DNA from 3 places in the Paenibacillus sp. A3M_27_13 genome. Region 1 is predicted to be linked to each of the others. Evidence: predicted binding sites of a transcription regulator. Region 1 holds the regulator's gene; each other region holds the start of a gene.
What was found. Region 1 encodes Rex, which represses fermentation and respiration genes when NADH is low (regulators of the CRP and FNR family bind a similar motif). Its sites were predicted from a motif close to TTGTGAAATATTTCACAA; they were not measured.
Positions count from the first base shown of each region.

Region 2: a site for Rex is predicted at 2,493-2,510, ahead of lpdD (prenylated flavin chaperone LpdD). Genes of this name have one in related genera too.
Region 3: a site for Rex is predicted at 2,154-2,171, ahead of NLX82_RS15305 (formate/nitrite transporter family protein). Genes of this name have one in related genera too.

Region 1 covers NZ_JANAVE010000001.1:452,608-457,678, reverse strand. Annotated here, with positions in the region: gene dinG (ATP-dependent DNA helicase DinG) at 1-1,552, shown strand, start outside; gene NLX82_RS02080 (redox-sensing transcriptional repressor Rex) at 1,597-2,250, shown strand; gene NLX82_RS02075 (amidohydrolase) at 2,237-3,538, shown strand; gene NLX82_RS02070 (cell wall elongation regulator TseB-like domain-containing protein) at 3,576-4,100, shown strand; gene NLX82_RS02065 (hypothetical protein) at 4,547-5,071, shown strand, end outside.
Region 2 covers NZ_JANAVE010000001.1:1,334,668-1,339,738, forward strand. Annotated here, with positions in the region: gene NLX82_RS05925 (DUF1540 domain-containing protein) at 281-433, shown strand; gene NLX82_RS05930 (hypothetical protein) at 582-827, opposite strand; gene NLX82_RS05935 (DUF4190 domain-containing protein) at 921-1,292, opposite strand; gene NLX82_RS05940 (hypothetical protein) at 1,516-2,103, shown strand; gene lpdD (prenylated flavin chaperone LpdD) at 2,116-2,463, opposite strand; gene NLX82_RS05950 (S8 family serine peptidase) at 2,648-5,071, opposite strand, start outside.
Region 3 covers NZ_JANAVE010000003.1:508,525-513,595, reverse strand. Annotated here, with positions in the region: gene NLX82_RS15310 (molybdopterin-containing oxidoreductase family protein) at 1-873, opposite strand, end outside; gene NLX82_RS15305 (formate/nitrite transporter family protein) at 1,246-2,079, opposite strand; gene NLX82_RS15300 (FAD-dependent oxidoreductase) at 2,468-3,829, opposite strand; gene NLX82_RS15295 (glutathione peroxidase) at 4,221-4,697, opposite strand; gene NLX82_RS15290 (hypothetical protein) at 4,785-5,071, opposite strand, start outside.

The DNA.
Region 1 (5,071 bases):
GGATGTCGTTATTACGAATCACTCTAAGTTGTTCACAGACGTCAAAGCCAGTCACCAGTTGTTGCCGAGCTATGAACATCTGGTGATTGATGAAGCCCATCACCTGGAGGAAGTAGCTGGTAAGCACCTAGGTATGCATATGAAATATTTCACACTCGTGCATACACTGACGCGACTGTTCAAAGACAGCAAGAATGGACAACTGCCTTCACTTCGTCAACAGTTGGCAAAATCGGGACACGAGAAGTCGGCGGATTGGGCTTCAACCATCGACCAGATGTATCCGCTCGTGTTAGAGGTTAAGGAAACTTGGGACCTGCTAAGCGACAAGCTGTTTGGCATGTTGCCAGAGCGAAGCGATGCGACACCGGGTGAAACAGGACAGTTTTCTTCCCGTCTCAAACCTTCGGCCAAGCCTGCAAAGTGGGATCAGGCGGGGGCTTTGGAAAATCAGCTATATGTAACGATGAGCGAAATTTTGCGTAAGGGCGACAAGCTGATGCTGGACGTCAAGGAAGAACATGACGATTATGCGGCAGATAGCCTTATTACAGATATCACGGGTCTGCTCAAGGATTTGGCGGGAATCCGAGAAAATTTGCGCTTTTTTATCCGACTCGATGATGAAACAACCGTATACTGGCTCGAAGCGAGTGGGCAATTCCGTAGTAAATCATTGCAATTTTATGCGGTGCCCGTCGATGTGAGCCGCCAGTTGAAAGAAATGTTTTTTGACAAAAAAAGAAGCATTATTCTGACGTCTGCTACCTTATCGGTAGATAAGTCGTTTCAGTACATGATCGATCAGCTCGGCTTGCAGGAGGCCGCAGATCAAGAGCGGCTGATGACTTCGCAGCTCCCGTCACCCTTTAATTACAGGGATCAGGTGTTGCTGGTCATTCCACGGGATTTCCCAAGCGTGAAGGGCAGTGTAGGAGATGCACACTTTGTAGATATGCTCGTTAGCTCTCTAGGAGCGACTGCTCAGGCGACGCGGGGGAGAATGCTCGTTCTGTTTACTTCCTATCGGATGCTCCGGCAAGTGTATGAGCCGCTCAAAGAGGCCTTAGCATCCAGCGAAATTACTGTGCTGGGACAAGGTGTGGACAGTGGGAGTCGCAGCAAGCTAACCCGCCGTTTTCAGGAAGCCAAAGCTTCTGTATTGCTGGGAACCAGCAGCTTCTGGGAAGGCGTCGATATTCCAGGAAAGGCTCTGACTTGTCTGGCCATTGTTCGCTTGCCGTTTCAACCGCCGAATCACCCGTTGCTGGAGGCAAAAAGCGAGCTGCTTCAGCAGCAGAAGAAGAATCCATTTATGAAGCTGTCTGTACCACAAGCGGTCATTCGCTTCAAACAGGGATTTGGTCGGTTAGTACGTACAGCGAGTGACCACGGGGTCGTTATCGTTTACGATACGCGTGTGATCGAATCCTATTACGGAAAGCACTTTTTGTACTCGTTACCGGGACCAAAAATGGAGCATATGCCATCGGAGCAAATGGTGCCCCGCATCGCCGAATGGCTCCAATCCGCCCCGGAGACAGAGGCATAACGGACGGACACTAAGTATGTTCGTTACAATTAGGGGGAGCAAGTATGAAATCAGATAAAATTTCAGAGGCTGTCGTACGGAGGTTACCCGTATATTTACGTTATCTGAATGCACTTCACAAACGGGAGGTGGCTACGGTCTCTTCTCAAGAGTTGGGACAGAGGCTAGATTTGAACCCGGCCCAAATCCGTAAAGATCTCGCCTATTTTGGAGATTTTGGTCGGAAGGGTATCGGTTATGATGTTTCTTATCTAATTGAGAAAATACGCCATATCCTGAAAATCGACCAGCAAATTAATGTCGTATTGGTCGGTGCGGGTAATCTGGGGCAAGCCCTTTCGAATTATAACGCTTATTTAAAAGACAATATGAAGATTGTCGCAGTATTTGATGCGTTTCCGGATAAGGTAGGGACCAAGATCAATACATTGGTCGTTCAACCGATGGATGAACTGGAAGCGACTGTGAAAGAAAAAAACATTCGAATCGGGATTATTACCGTACCTGATTTTGAAGCACAGCACGTGGCTGACAGGCTTATTGAGAGCGGAATTGGAGCGATCCTGAACTTTGCACCGACTACTCTCAAGGCACCGGCCAACATTCGGATTCATGCCACAGACTTTACAACTGATTTGCTTAGCCTCGCTTATTATTTGGAGGACGGAAAGGAAGAAACACAATATGACAGTGAATAAATGGATGATTAAAAACGGCTCTTTTGCCGTAAATGGATCAGAAGCTGGGGTAGTCCATGGTTTTATGATTGTGGAGGATAGCCGTATTACTTATATTGGCGAAACTTTGCCTGCGGGTGAGGAAGAGACGGAAGCGATCGATGGTAAGGGGCTATTGTTTTTACCTGGTCTGATTAATACTCATGGTCATGCGGCGATGTCTCTGCTGCGTGGGCATGGAGATGACTTGGCACTTCAAGTATGGCTTCAGGAGAAAATGTGGCCTATGGAAGCCAAGTTTACATCTACGGACGTGTACTGGGGTACGTCCTTGTCTGTGCTGGAAATGCTGAAAGGTGGAACAACGACCTTCCTGGATATGTACGATCATATGGATGAGGTGGCTCGTGTAGCTGAAGAGTCAGGTATTCGTGCAAGTCTGATGCGTGGAGCAATTGGACTTTGCTCGGAAGAAGAACAGCGAATCAAGCTGGCTGAGGCCGTGACTTTTGCGCGTAACTGGCATGGTAAAGCAGACGGGCGTATTACAACGATGATGTCTCCGCACGCGCCATACACATGTCCACCTGCGTTTATTGAAAAATTCGTACAAGCTGCGCATGATCTGGACTTGCCACTGCATACGCACATGTCTGAGACGATCGCCGAAGTGGAGCAAAACGTACGCGACTACGGTTTGCGTCCAGTTGCACACTTAGATAAGCTTGGCTTTTTCTCCCGTCCTTCGCTTGTTGCCCATGGCGTTCATTTGAACGACGAAGAAATAGCTTTACTGGCTGAACGTGGTGTAGCGGTTTCACATAATCCTGGTAGCAACTTGAAGCTGGCAAGTGGTGTGGCCAGAGTGCCTGAATTGCTGCGTGCAGGGGTTACTGTTTCTCTCGGAACGGATGGTCCTGCCAGCAATAATAACCTGGATATGTTCGAGGAAATGCGTCTGGCGGCACTTATTCACAAGGGTGTATCCGGTGACCCTACGGCAGTTCCTGCAAGTGAAGCGCTGCGTCTGGCAACAGAATACGGTGCAAAGTCGATTGGTTTAAAAGAAGTAGGAGCGTTGGCAGCAGGCAACAAGGCTGACTTTATCGCGTTGGATCTGAATCAGGCACATTTCTTGCCGCGTACAGATCTTATTTCCCATGCGGTATACTCTGCAAGCGCCAAGGACGTGGCTCATGTGTGGGTAGACGGTCGCCAGGTTGTGAAAAACGGCGAATGCCTGACTATGGACGAGGAACGTATCAAACATGAGGCACAAGCCGCCTTTGAAGGGCTGCTGTCGCGCTAATTTAGGTGTCACATCCCCTTAGAGAGGAAGCACAGGTTTGAAAAATAAGAAAAAATGGATAGCGGTCGCCATTTTGGCCGTGATACTGATCCTGGTCAGCATTTTCTGGTATTATTCCTATGTTACTCAAGACCAGGTGGCTGAGAAAAATGCCGCTATCATTAAGGCCAAGCAATCAGGTGGTCTGGTTAGCACGACTCAAACATGGAAGTCTGTGTGGGATCAGGTATATTGGGTGGTTCAAGGGAAAAATGCACAGAATGAAAATATAATGGTGTGGGTTCCTTTTCAAAAAGTGGAAGGACAACCTAACGTACCTGTCGCAGATAATAGCGGTGTTCACACCGAGTTGCTGAAGAACGGAGTCGATGAGCAAAAAATGACGGCAATAATTCAGCAGCAGCTTCCAGGTGCAAAAATTGTAAGGCTTCAGCCGAGTGTGTTCAATGGCGAATATGTGTGGCAGTTGTTTTACGATGATGGAAGTCATCATTACTACACCTTTTATCGTTTCTCAGATGGGGTAGCGACGGGTGTGAAATATACTTTGCCCAATAACTGAGCTGGTGTGAGGATTGGCAAATGTTGAATGAATGACTAGTAAATGATTAAAAACTCAAGAAAAAGACGTAAATACGACAAAAATCGTATTTACGTCTTTTAGTTTTGCTATGCCGTAAAGCTGGCTGAAAGCCAGTGAAGCATCTTTACCTATCCATCTTCTCTCCTAGGTCAAATTCATCTTTGTGGCGGGCAACAGCGATCGTAAGATCAAATCCTACACGCAGCGTCTCGCCTCCACCATAACCAAAGATTTTGCCTCATCACAACTCCTCCACACATTGCCTTCGATATTAGATATACGTTATGATATACTATATTTTATAAGTGATAGACAAAAATGATAGAAAAAAGAATTGCTGATCACTATAAGATCATGCAATTTGGTTGTTTGTTGACATTCGTCCCGTTTCTTCTGAGTTTTACATTTTGAGAGGAGGATGTTGTTTGAAATTGCGTGCAGTTCCTATCGTTGTGGCGGCAGTTTTGGCAGCTTTGCTGCTATTTGGGGGATGGTTCATTTACCGTCAGGTTACAATGCAAAGTCCTCTGGAAAAACTGGTATCTCAATATCCAGGCGTGACAAGCGCTCAAATAGATATTAAACAGGATCAGGTTGTATTGAAACTAGATCTCAAACCGCAGGCGGATGTGGCCAAATTGGTCGATGTGGTTAAGCAAAAAGGACAATCCATCATTGGCAGCCGCACCATTAAGTTGGATATCGCAGATCGTTCCAATTCAGCACTGAATCAATGGTGGTCTGAGGCTATGTTTCCTGTGGCCGAAGCGATGGAAAATAAAAAGTATACTCAAATTTCATCTACAGTTGAGCAGATGAAAAAGAAAAAGACGGGTATCAAAGCTGATACCGATATGGATTCGAACAATGTCTATATCCGACTCAGCGAAGGTAAAGCGACCAAGTTTATCGTTTTGCCACGTCAATCTCAGCAAATGGGGGTATGGCCT
Region 2 (5,071 bases), 880 kb from region 1:
TATGTCAGAAAAACAAAAAAAGCTGTTCTCCAGCAGAGAAACATTTCGTTCTGCATGGAGGACAGCTTTTGTTTTTTAATTAAAAGGGACACTTGTGTCCGCTTCGAACTGCAAAAAGAAGCAAACATTGCAATTTTAAAATTCATTTGATATTGTACAAGTAGGCATAGCAAAGTCCCTCTTCCTAACAAGAGGGTAAACACAGTTGGACAAGTCCTACCTTGACTGACCGTGATACTATTTGCTCAGCCCACCACATCCATATAAGGAGGTGTACAACATGGCAAAAGACGTTCTGTGTGAAGTCAATTCATGTACGCACTGGGCCCAAGAGAATAAATGTAGTGCTAGCTCCATTTACATCGTAAGCAACAGACCTGAAGACACTCACAAATCCGAAGAAACAGACTGCAAAACCTTCGAAGCCAAGTAAATCTTTGATTTCAAGCCTAGTTTTATAATGAAGGAGCCCATGCCCGGGTTCCTTCTTTCTTATGATATTCTAACAAGAATGATAATTATTATCAAGTCCTTTTTCAGTACAGAAAAACGCTATTCGCTTGTATACAATCATTTCTCTGCTACTTTATAAATCCAAGCCGAAAAGGACACTGCTGTTCTCGATAAAGACAAAAAAAAGAAGCGTCGCTCTGAACGATTCGCTTCTTATGCTTGATCTTCTGTAATTGTTCTTGCTTGGTCGGCTTCATTCGTATGTGCTGTGAAATCTCGCCATAATGGTCATTCGTTTTGCGGCTTTGTGCCGCGCAATAGATTCCAGCGCGTTTTGCCTTGCTCAACGCTTTTTGTGTTTGAGTACGTGCCATATGGCTTCACTCTCCTTCATTGGACTCCTTTTATCATAGCATCCAATCGTCAAATCGTGAATGGTTTGTCTGACTCAAGCATTCTTCAATTGATTAAATGTCTGAAAAAATATCCGGATCGCCACTGGAGGCCGCTACAATAAAAACAATAACTATAAAAATGATGATTAGTGTATAAATCAGTGTACCGATAATACTACATACCAGTCCAGCAATGGCCATACCTCTGCCTTGCTCGCCATGACGGTTAATTTCCTTCAGGGAAAGACTGGACAAAATAATACCCACAATTCCGATAATCAACCCAATATAGGGAATGACAACAGATAAAATCCCGAGCACCATCGAGGCAACAGCTTTACTATTCGTAGGTGGAACTACTGGGGGCGGGTTAAATGGGGCGTTATAATCGTTCGTCTCCTGAAAAGGATCGGAAGATCGAGGCTCCTTGTACAAATCACTCATCTGTTAAATTCAACTCCAATACGAAAAATAGCAATTATATAAGTTCTAGGGTACCACAATCTTACAAATCAGGACAGTACTTATTTCGAATTTTTAAATTAGAACGTTAAAAAGAAGAAACCTAGCGATATTATCACTTTTTGAGGTAACCGGGCATACAGTATTGTACCTGTTACAGATCAATTGCGCTCCATGAGAGCATCCTACCAAGGAGGTCGGAGCTATGCTATATCGTGCAACATCCCGCAGAAAGGGCTCGCCTCACAAACGTTTAAATGCAGACACACTTAGGAAAATATCCGCTGCCATGCTACCCTTTTACAAAGCTATTGCAACCCGACGTGCTTTTGCCGTCCAATGGTCACGAGCTGTCGTTCAAGGCAATTTGGATCGGATGAAATCCCTTCTCTGCTCAGTAGCGCCATTTGCCGCCAAACAAGGCTTAGGCACGAATGGCATCGGCTACTTTATTTCCTTTTTAGCTCAGCCACCGATGCTCTATTATACGAATGGAACGACGATTCCACCGGGGACTGTGCAGTTTACGTTTGAGCCGAGAGTTCATCGCGCCATTGCAAAAGCCGTTTTTCCACTGTATCGCGAATTGGCACGCAATCCATGTTTTGCTTCTGCCTTTGCCAAAGCGATCAACAGACAAGACCAGCGTGCAGTTCATGTCATGATCCGTAGTTTGATTCCATCCTCTGCGCTGAAATCCGTACAAATTGAGGATGATGGCTTTGCATTGCTATTTAAGTATCCCTTTAGTAAGTACCCATATCGCAATCTGCTCTTTCGGGAGTTCACTTAAAAAGGTATGCTACTAGCGTGCTTGCTTGAGTTCTCCAATGAGCTCTTTCCCCAGTTGTATAGCCATATCTGTCAGCACCCGGATTTCGTCCTTGGTTGCATGATCTAAATGTGCCCCGCAGCAAATGGCAAAATTGCCTGCAAACTCTTTTCGCAAGCGAACTGCAATTTCTTCGGTAATATAAAACTCCTTGTGATTTTGCAATTGCACAGTTTGAATCGGCTCGAGTCTGGCCCCTGCTGTAATCGTTCCCAAATGAGGCTGATCACCGCCTGAAATGAGTACAATGATATCTTCCCCCATAAAATAGGCATCCAGCTCTAGACGGATACGTCCGCTTTCTTTTTGCAAATGAATCAATAGGATCCTCTCCTGCTAAAAAAATATTATTGTGAAACGATTCACTTTATAGAGTTCTACTCATTGTACCGCTTCTTGAACGGTTCGACAATTTAAAAATGGCCCACAGCAGCCTCTATAAACCGTGGCTTGCTGTGGGCCTTCATTGTTATTCTAAAAGAAGCATTTCCTTTCCTACTGGCTGTTAACGGATCGTGATCGTATGCACAGTCTTACCACTTGCGCCGTCATTATCCGTCACCGTTAGCTCTACGGTATACGTTCCAGCTGTGGTGAATTTATGTTTCACCTTGGAACCGACCGCCGTATCGCCATCGCCAAAATTCCAGCTGTAACTAACGATCTCACCGTCTACATCACGGGAAGCTTTGGCGTTAAATTGTACATTTTTGTTCTTCTTAGCTGATTCATTAGCCTGAATAATGGCTACCGGCTTCTCATTGGATGGATTCGGATCAGGGTTCTGTCCTCCACCATTGGCTACATACAATCTTCCCGGTGCCTCCGTCTCCACTTCATTTCCCGCTGCATCCCTTACCCGGATCACGATGACTCCGCCTTCCAGATTCAGAGAAGATGAAGTGAAATAAGTACCTTCATAGTGGCCTGACGAAGTTTCATTTAATGGAATATCGTTGCGGCCCAAAGTGGACAGGTTGAAAGGCAGCTCCACATGGAAGGACGCCTCCAAACCGGATGCACTGTCAAAGGATACTCGTACCGGCTGCCCTGGAGTAATACGCACATCCTCAGCAGGGCTAATGTTTTCAAGCTTCGGCAGAGCTGTATCGACATACACCGAGCGCGTAACACTTGTTTCGTTTTCGGCAAGATCCTTGGCCGTCACCGTAATTTGATTTTCACCTTCGTTGATAAGCAACCGCTTGTTAAAGCTGCCGTCACTTCCAAATTCAGCGGGCTCACCATTAATCGTCAATTCGGTGAGGAACTCGTCATACACGGTACCGACTACACTGACTACACCCGCGTTTGTACGGGCCCCTTCATCAGGTGAAGTCAGGATCAGACCCGGTTTAGTCTGATCGAGTGTCACAACCACCGTTTCGGAACGATCCGTTAATTTGCCGTATACCGCTGCTTGAACACTTAGCGGATTAGCTCCTGGTTGAAGATCAACCGACAAACTGAAGTGGCGATCCTTCACTTTCGTTGTGCCAGCCAGCTCCTTACCGTTAAAGAGCTGAATATCGGCTCCTTCTGCCGGGGAAGTTCCTGTTACGGTAATCGACTCTTCCTGCGTATACGTAGCCTTCGTAGGAGTCGTAATCGTTGGAGCATTCACCGGATATCTGACGATAGCCCGGATCATGTAATTCCCTTCCTCCTCAGGTGATTGGCTCCATGCGCCGCTTACACCTTGCCAGCTGCGAAGTGCATTCGGGCCACTCTCATCTGTAGCAAGACCCGGCGACTGTGTGCCTACAGCAGACTGTGTATATACGATGTAGAAGTCACCTTGAACCGTCACCGGCTCTGGAAGCTGCACCGTCGTCCATTGTGACTCGTCCCGCACGGCAGTCCCGTCGAATGGACCAGCCAATAATCGTCCAGGCGCTCCTGCCGCACCGGAGGCGTCATAGACAGAATATTGGAATGCCGTTCCTCCCGGATTCGGGAAGGCAGAGTTCCAGAACAAAAGCGATGCTCCTGTCACTTGAGCCACTTCCGACTCAGGCGTCATTCTGACTGCCCATGAATTGCCTGCCGCGTTAAAGGCTCTGGCATTTTCTCCTGTCCCGTCATCGTAGGCGATGCCTCCCTGGAACCCGATGAAAGGTTTCAACGTGACATTCGCTTCCACGCTACCATTCGGAGGAGCAATAACGGATACACTGTCGCTATAATAATTCTCAGCTGAAATGGACAATGTGTATGTTCCTTCCAGCACGTCCAGCGTAAATTCTCCAGCCTCATTCGTCTCTACCGGAGCAATACGTGCATCCTCCAGCACCAACACTTTCGCTTTTTGGATCGGTTCACCGGATTGCTTGTCGGTAATGACCCCGTGAATCGTACCGTGAGGTATGGCCTGAAGGCTAAAGTTTGCTCTAATGACTTTGTTATTCTCAATCGTGACTGCTTTCGTTTGAGGCACATAACCATAGGCTTCAGCCTTCAGCGTATAGTCGCCTGCTACATGGGTGAAGCTGTATTTGCCCGTGGTCGGATCCGTTTTCACCGAACGTCCGGTTTCCAATACCGTAACCGTAGCGCTGGCTGGAAGACTGTCGAGCCCGACACGTCCACTCTCCACCGTTGTTTCTGCCGGCTTCACTTTCTCCTGGAATTCACTCTTTTCAGTGCTTGTAATTTTGTACAGTGGGAATTGTTCTTCCGCTTTTTCCAGCTTGGTATTCGACTCAGGTACAATGTCCTTGGTCACTGTCGCAGCTGGAATGCCCAACACACGGAAATCGTCAATGTACCAGCCGTTCTTGTTCACACTGTTATCCGATTTCAAACGGAAGCGAATTTGGATCTCATTGCCGGTGTAGCTATCCAGATTGTAATAAACCGGAGTCCACTTTTTCCCATTCGTATTGTGAGAGAACTTGCCCAGCTCGCTCCACGTGTCGCCATTGTTTTT
Region 3 (5,071 bases), on a different contig from region 1:
AACTCGCTCTGGTGAATATGTCTTAACATGCTCGCGCAGTTCCTCATGGCCTACCGTGTAGCGATGTAAAAATTCGTCGTCCGTCAGTCCCTGAGCGAACAGCACATTCATAACACCCAGCGCGAGCGCCGTATCCGTCCCCGGATATAACGGAATGAACCAATCCGCCCATTGCGCCGTCCGGTTGCGATGAACGTCAATAACGACCACCTTAGCACCCTTTTTACGTGCCTTCTCAGCCAAAACGACCTGATGCATGTTGGTGCTAATGACATTTCCACCCCACACAATAATGAGGTCTGCATCCTCCGTGTCCTCCGGGCTGGTGCCGCCCTTAAAGCCCATAACGGATGCCCAGCCTTCATTCCCAGCCACGCTGCAAATCGTCTGATCCAGTTGGCTTGAACCCAGCGCATTAAAAAATCGGCGATCCATTCCATCCACACTCAATACGCCCATATTGCCATAAAAGCTGTAGGGGAGAATAGATTCCGATCCGTCCGTACGTATCAGCTCCTTGAACCGACCTGTAATGGTATCGACCGCTTCCTCCCAGCTAATTCGTTCAAACTTCCCTTGTCCTTTGGGGCCTATACGTTTCAACGGATAGAGCACCCGATCAGGATCATATACCCGCTCCGTCATATTGCGAACTTTGTTACAAATAGCGCCTTTGGTAATAGGATGATCCGGGTTCCCAGTGACCTTGACTATCTTTCCATTTTCCTTGTGAAGCAGGAGCCCACACGTATCCGGGCAATCTAACGGGCATACAGCCGGAAAAATACCGTCCTGCTGCTCCGTCATCCGCTGTCCCCTTTGTAAGTCTTGTTGAAGCGTGGCCTCAGGAGGCGCGCTATTGCGATGATCCATAGTGTTGATGCTCCTTTCCGTTACCGTTTCCAAAAATTACACTGATCTTATCATATCCACAGCTTTGACCTATGGCAAGAGAAGGATTTTCCCACACAGCCGCTAGTCCAAAATATTAAAAAATCCGTCTGCTGCATAGAGCAAAACGGATTTTTTTAAGAATCATATTTTTTTCGACATCCTGTTTCATCATATCTTACCGAGGGTAAAAGAGATCAAGGCATTATGGGACGAGAGCACACTCATCCTCCATGCCAAATCATGGACCACTCCCAAAAAAATCCGCCATGACAGGTTTCGTTCCCCCGGGCCTGTCATGGCGGATTTGCTTTGTTCATTGCTGTTTAAAGTGCCGTAATTAAGCAGGATCACTCAACGGATTTGATGTGCAACCGAAGAAGTGGTTGGAGATTCATTCACTGGATGTGCGTTGGCTTGAGGCTTTTTTAAATAGGCCAACCAGTAGGCTCCAGCCACAAACAGGCTACCTCCTACCAAATTCCCCAGCCAGACCGGAATGAAGTTCATAACATAATCTGCCCATGAAAAGTGGCCTGCAAAAATAGCCGCCGGAATGAGAAACATATTGGCAACAACGTGCTGAAATCCAATAGCGACAAAGGCCATGGTCGGGAACCAAATCCCCATAATTTTGCCGCCAATTGAGTCTGTGCTATAAGCCAGCCATACAGCCAGTGCTACGAGCCAGTTACATCCTATACCCGATATAAAAGACTGCAAAAAGCTTTCATGTAGCTTATGTCCTGCCATATCCACCACTTTGTCCAGGTAAGGGCCCGTTTCTGTCAAACCCAGCACATGGCCAAAGAAAAAAGCAACGAATAACGCACCCGCAAAATTACTGAGCGTAATAATCGCCAAATTACGAAGCATGGCCCCTGTCTTAATCCGTCCTGCCCATCTCGCCAAAGGAACCGCCATCATATTGCCGGTCAGCAATTCTCCGCCGGCGATCAAAACTAATACCAGACCTACAGGGAACACCGCAGCTCCAATAAAGGTGGCAATGCTTCCCCATTCTTTAGGCGCACTTGCAATAACACGTATATCCAGCAAAAACCCGAGTGCAATAAATGCACCTGCCAAAAATCCCAGTACCACCGCCACAGTCCACGGGTTGTTCGCCTTGGCCACTCCTGTTTCCACCGTCTTTTCGGCAATTTGCCCCGGTTTATAGCTCGCCATATGTCCCCGCTCCTTTAATATCTTTTCACTAAAATGTTCTTCTTTCATATTTTATTTAAAATCAGTGATTATGTTTGTGAAAAAAATCACTTTATCAAGCATTAAAAAAACAGCCCTTGGAAAAAGGACTGTCTTTTCTGTATTATTACATCTACTGCGCTACTACGCGCTTTGCATTTAGTTGTATTCTTCCTTTTCAACTGCTCTCAAGAACCAAATAACTCCACCGAGGCCTACCAGCGCTACGACTACAAGAAAAAGGATATAAAACAAATCCATAAGCTACTTACCCCCTAATCCTTATGCTACTCTATATTGTACTATAAGGATTCGTCCATACGTCTCAGATTGTTGACAAACTTATGAACAATGTCACAGACAAACCGAATTATACAGTAACTGGGTTCCGTTCGGATATTGTAGGCAATGCTTGTAAACCTGCTGCGTTCAGGAAATTCCAAGGCTTGTTATAATGTGGCTGGAAGAAGAAATCGACAAAGGCCAACTGGTCAATGGTCATATGATTTTGAATGGCTACGGATAGCGTGTTAATGGATTGCGTCAAATCCACCTTCGACATAATTTGTGCCCCCAAAATTCTCCGTGTCTCCTGCTCATATACCACTTTCAGTAATACCTTTTCGGAGGTTGGCATAAATTCAGGCCGGTAGCTGTCTTCAATGGTTACAGCTTCTACAGTCATGCCTTCGTCCGTTGCCGCCGCTTCCGTCATGCCTGTTCCTGCAATATTGTCTTCGTAAATTTTGATACCCGAAGTTCCTTGGGTTCCCATGTAGGCAATGGTTGGTTGTACCAGATTACGTGCTACCAGCGTACCCATACGAACTGCGTTGGTTGCCAAAGGGATATAAGCCGTTTTGCCTGTCGGATTATAGCGGATTGCACAACTGTCACCTGCTGCAAACACGTCCGGGCAGCTACTTTGCATATAGTTATCCACAATGATCGCACCGTTAGGCAACATATCTACCTGACCTTTGAGCAGATCCGTTTGAGGTCGGAAACCGATACAGAGAATAACAAGCTCTGTTTCATATTCTCCTTTAGAGGTCACGACTTTACTTACCTTACCGTTCGTACCCTCAAAACGACTCACCGTCTCGCCAAGTACCAGCTTAATGCCATGCTCCTTCAGGGAACTTTCAATCCGGTCTGTATACTCATGGTCCAAATACTTATTCAATATACGATCAGCACTGTCGATCAGTGTTACATTTTTACCGTTCATTTGGAACGCTTCTACCAGTTCAACACCAATGTATCCTGCTCCGACGACTGTAATGTTCTGTACGTGCTGGGCTTTCTCAATGATATCATTCGAATGATTATAGTTTTTACAGAGCAAAATATGATCAAGTTCAATGCCTTCCAGCTTCGGAATAATGGGCCATGATCCTGTAGTCACAATTAATTTATCAAATGTGTCTGTAAATTCTTCACCTGTTTGGAGATTACGTGCATGCAGCGTCTTGCCTGCCGTATCCACACTCGTTACCTCATGAAGCATCTTGGTCTCTACACCCAAGTCAGCCAGTTGATCTGGAGACGAATAAAACAGTCCGTGCGGATCTTTGACGACACCACCTACGTACAGAGCAATACCACAAGATAAGAATGAAATATTATCATTACGCTCATAAACGGTAATTTCGGCATCTGGATAACATTTAGCTGTATTGACGATAGCTGCCGTGCCTGCGTGTGTACATCCGATAACTGCTACTTTCATGTTAAATTCCTCCTTGGTGTGTGGGCATAAAATGTATAATAATTGTGAATAGTTTCACGTAAACGGCTCGTTAGCGTTTGTGATTTATTTCACTTCATGCGCTTATTATAGTGTGATATTTTTCACATTACAATAGCTTTTTAAGATATTCACAATTTGTCCACATTTAAAAAAGAAAGGATATACGAGTTCAGTCGTTTGCTGAAATGTTTCTTTGCTCCATCCAGTTTTCCCTGTAAGCCTCCTGATTATGCCCTTGGAATCGACCTTCACATGATGCAACACACCTTAGACAAATGCATATGTAGAGAACAAAAAAGGTCCGTTTCCCGGAGACATTCCGGAAATCAGACCCTTTTTAAACATATACGTTGGAATTAAAGCGAAGCTACTATAGCAATTGCTCAATAGCTGCTTTCATCGCTTCAGGTGACTCCTTCGGTTCAAAACGACCCACAGGTACACCTTCACGATTCACAATGAATTTCGTGAAATTCCACTGAATTGTCCCATCTTCCTGTTCTCCAGGCTGTTGCTTTTTTAAATATTCAAACAGAGGCGCTGTATCCGGTCCGTTGACGTCCACTTTGGCGAATATAGGGAAACTAACCCCATAATTCAATTGGCAAAATTCAGCCGCTTCCTCGCTGCTGCCCGGCTCCTGACCGCCAAATTGGTTGCAAGGAAATCCTAATACAACTAATCCCCGATCCTTATATTCGTCATAAAGCTTTTGCAAATCCCCATATTGCGGGGTAAGTCCACATTTACTGGCGGTATTCGCAATAACCAGCACCTTACCGGTGTAAGTATCCAGAGAAACCTCCTGATTCGCTGGTGTTACGGCATTATGTGAATAGACAGACATACAGCATCCTCCTTCGTGTCGCTTGGTTTAGGTTACATAACCTATTTTAACCAAAACGTGACGGACATGCCAACATCCACAGTGACTTTACCGTGATGCCATCACTTCGAGTCTGCGTTCTTCGCGTTCGGAAGCGGACATTTTGGGGCAAGCATAACAATACCGCTGGCCTCCACCTGTCTTGTAATATTGGCAACAGGACGGTTTCATGTAGGTATTTTCACCGGGGCGGTAAGGATTGTCTAATTCAATGAGACGAACCGTAAACGGATTTCTTTTACGCCCGAATACCTCTCCCTCCAGCTCACGTGTCACATACATATAATCTTGTTCAAAGCGCTCCACATCCTGAGGATCAGTCAACGATGGCTGTA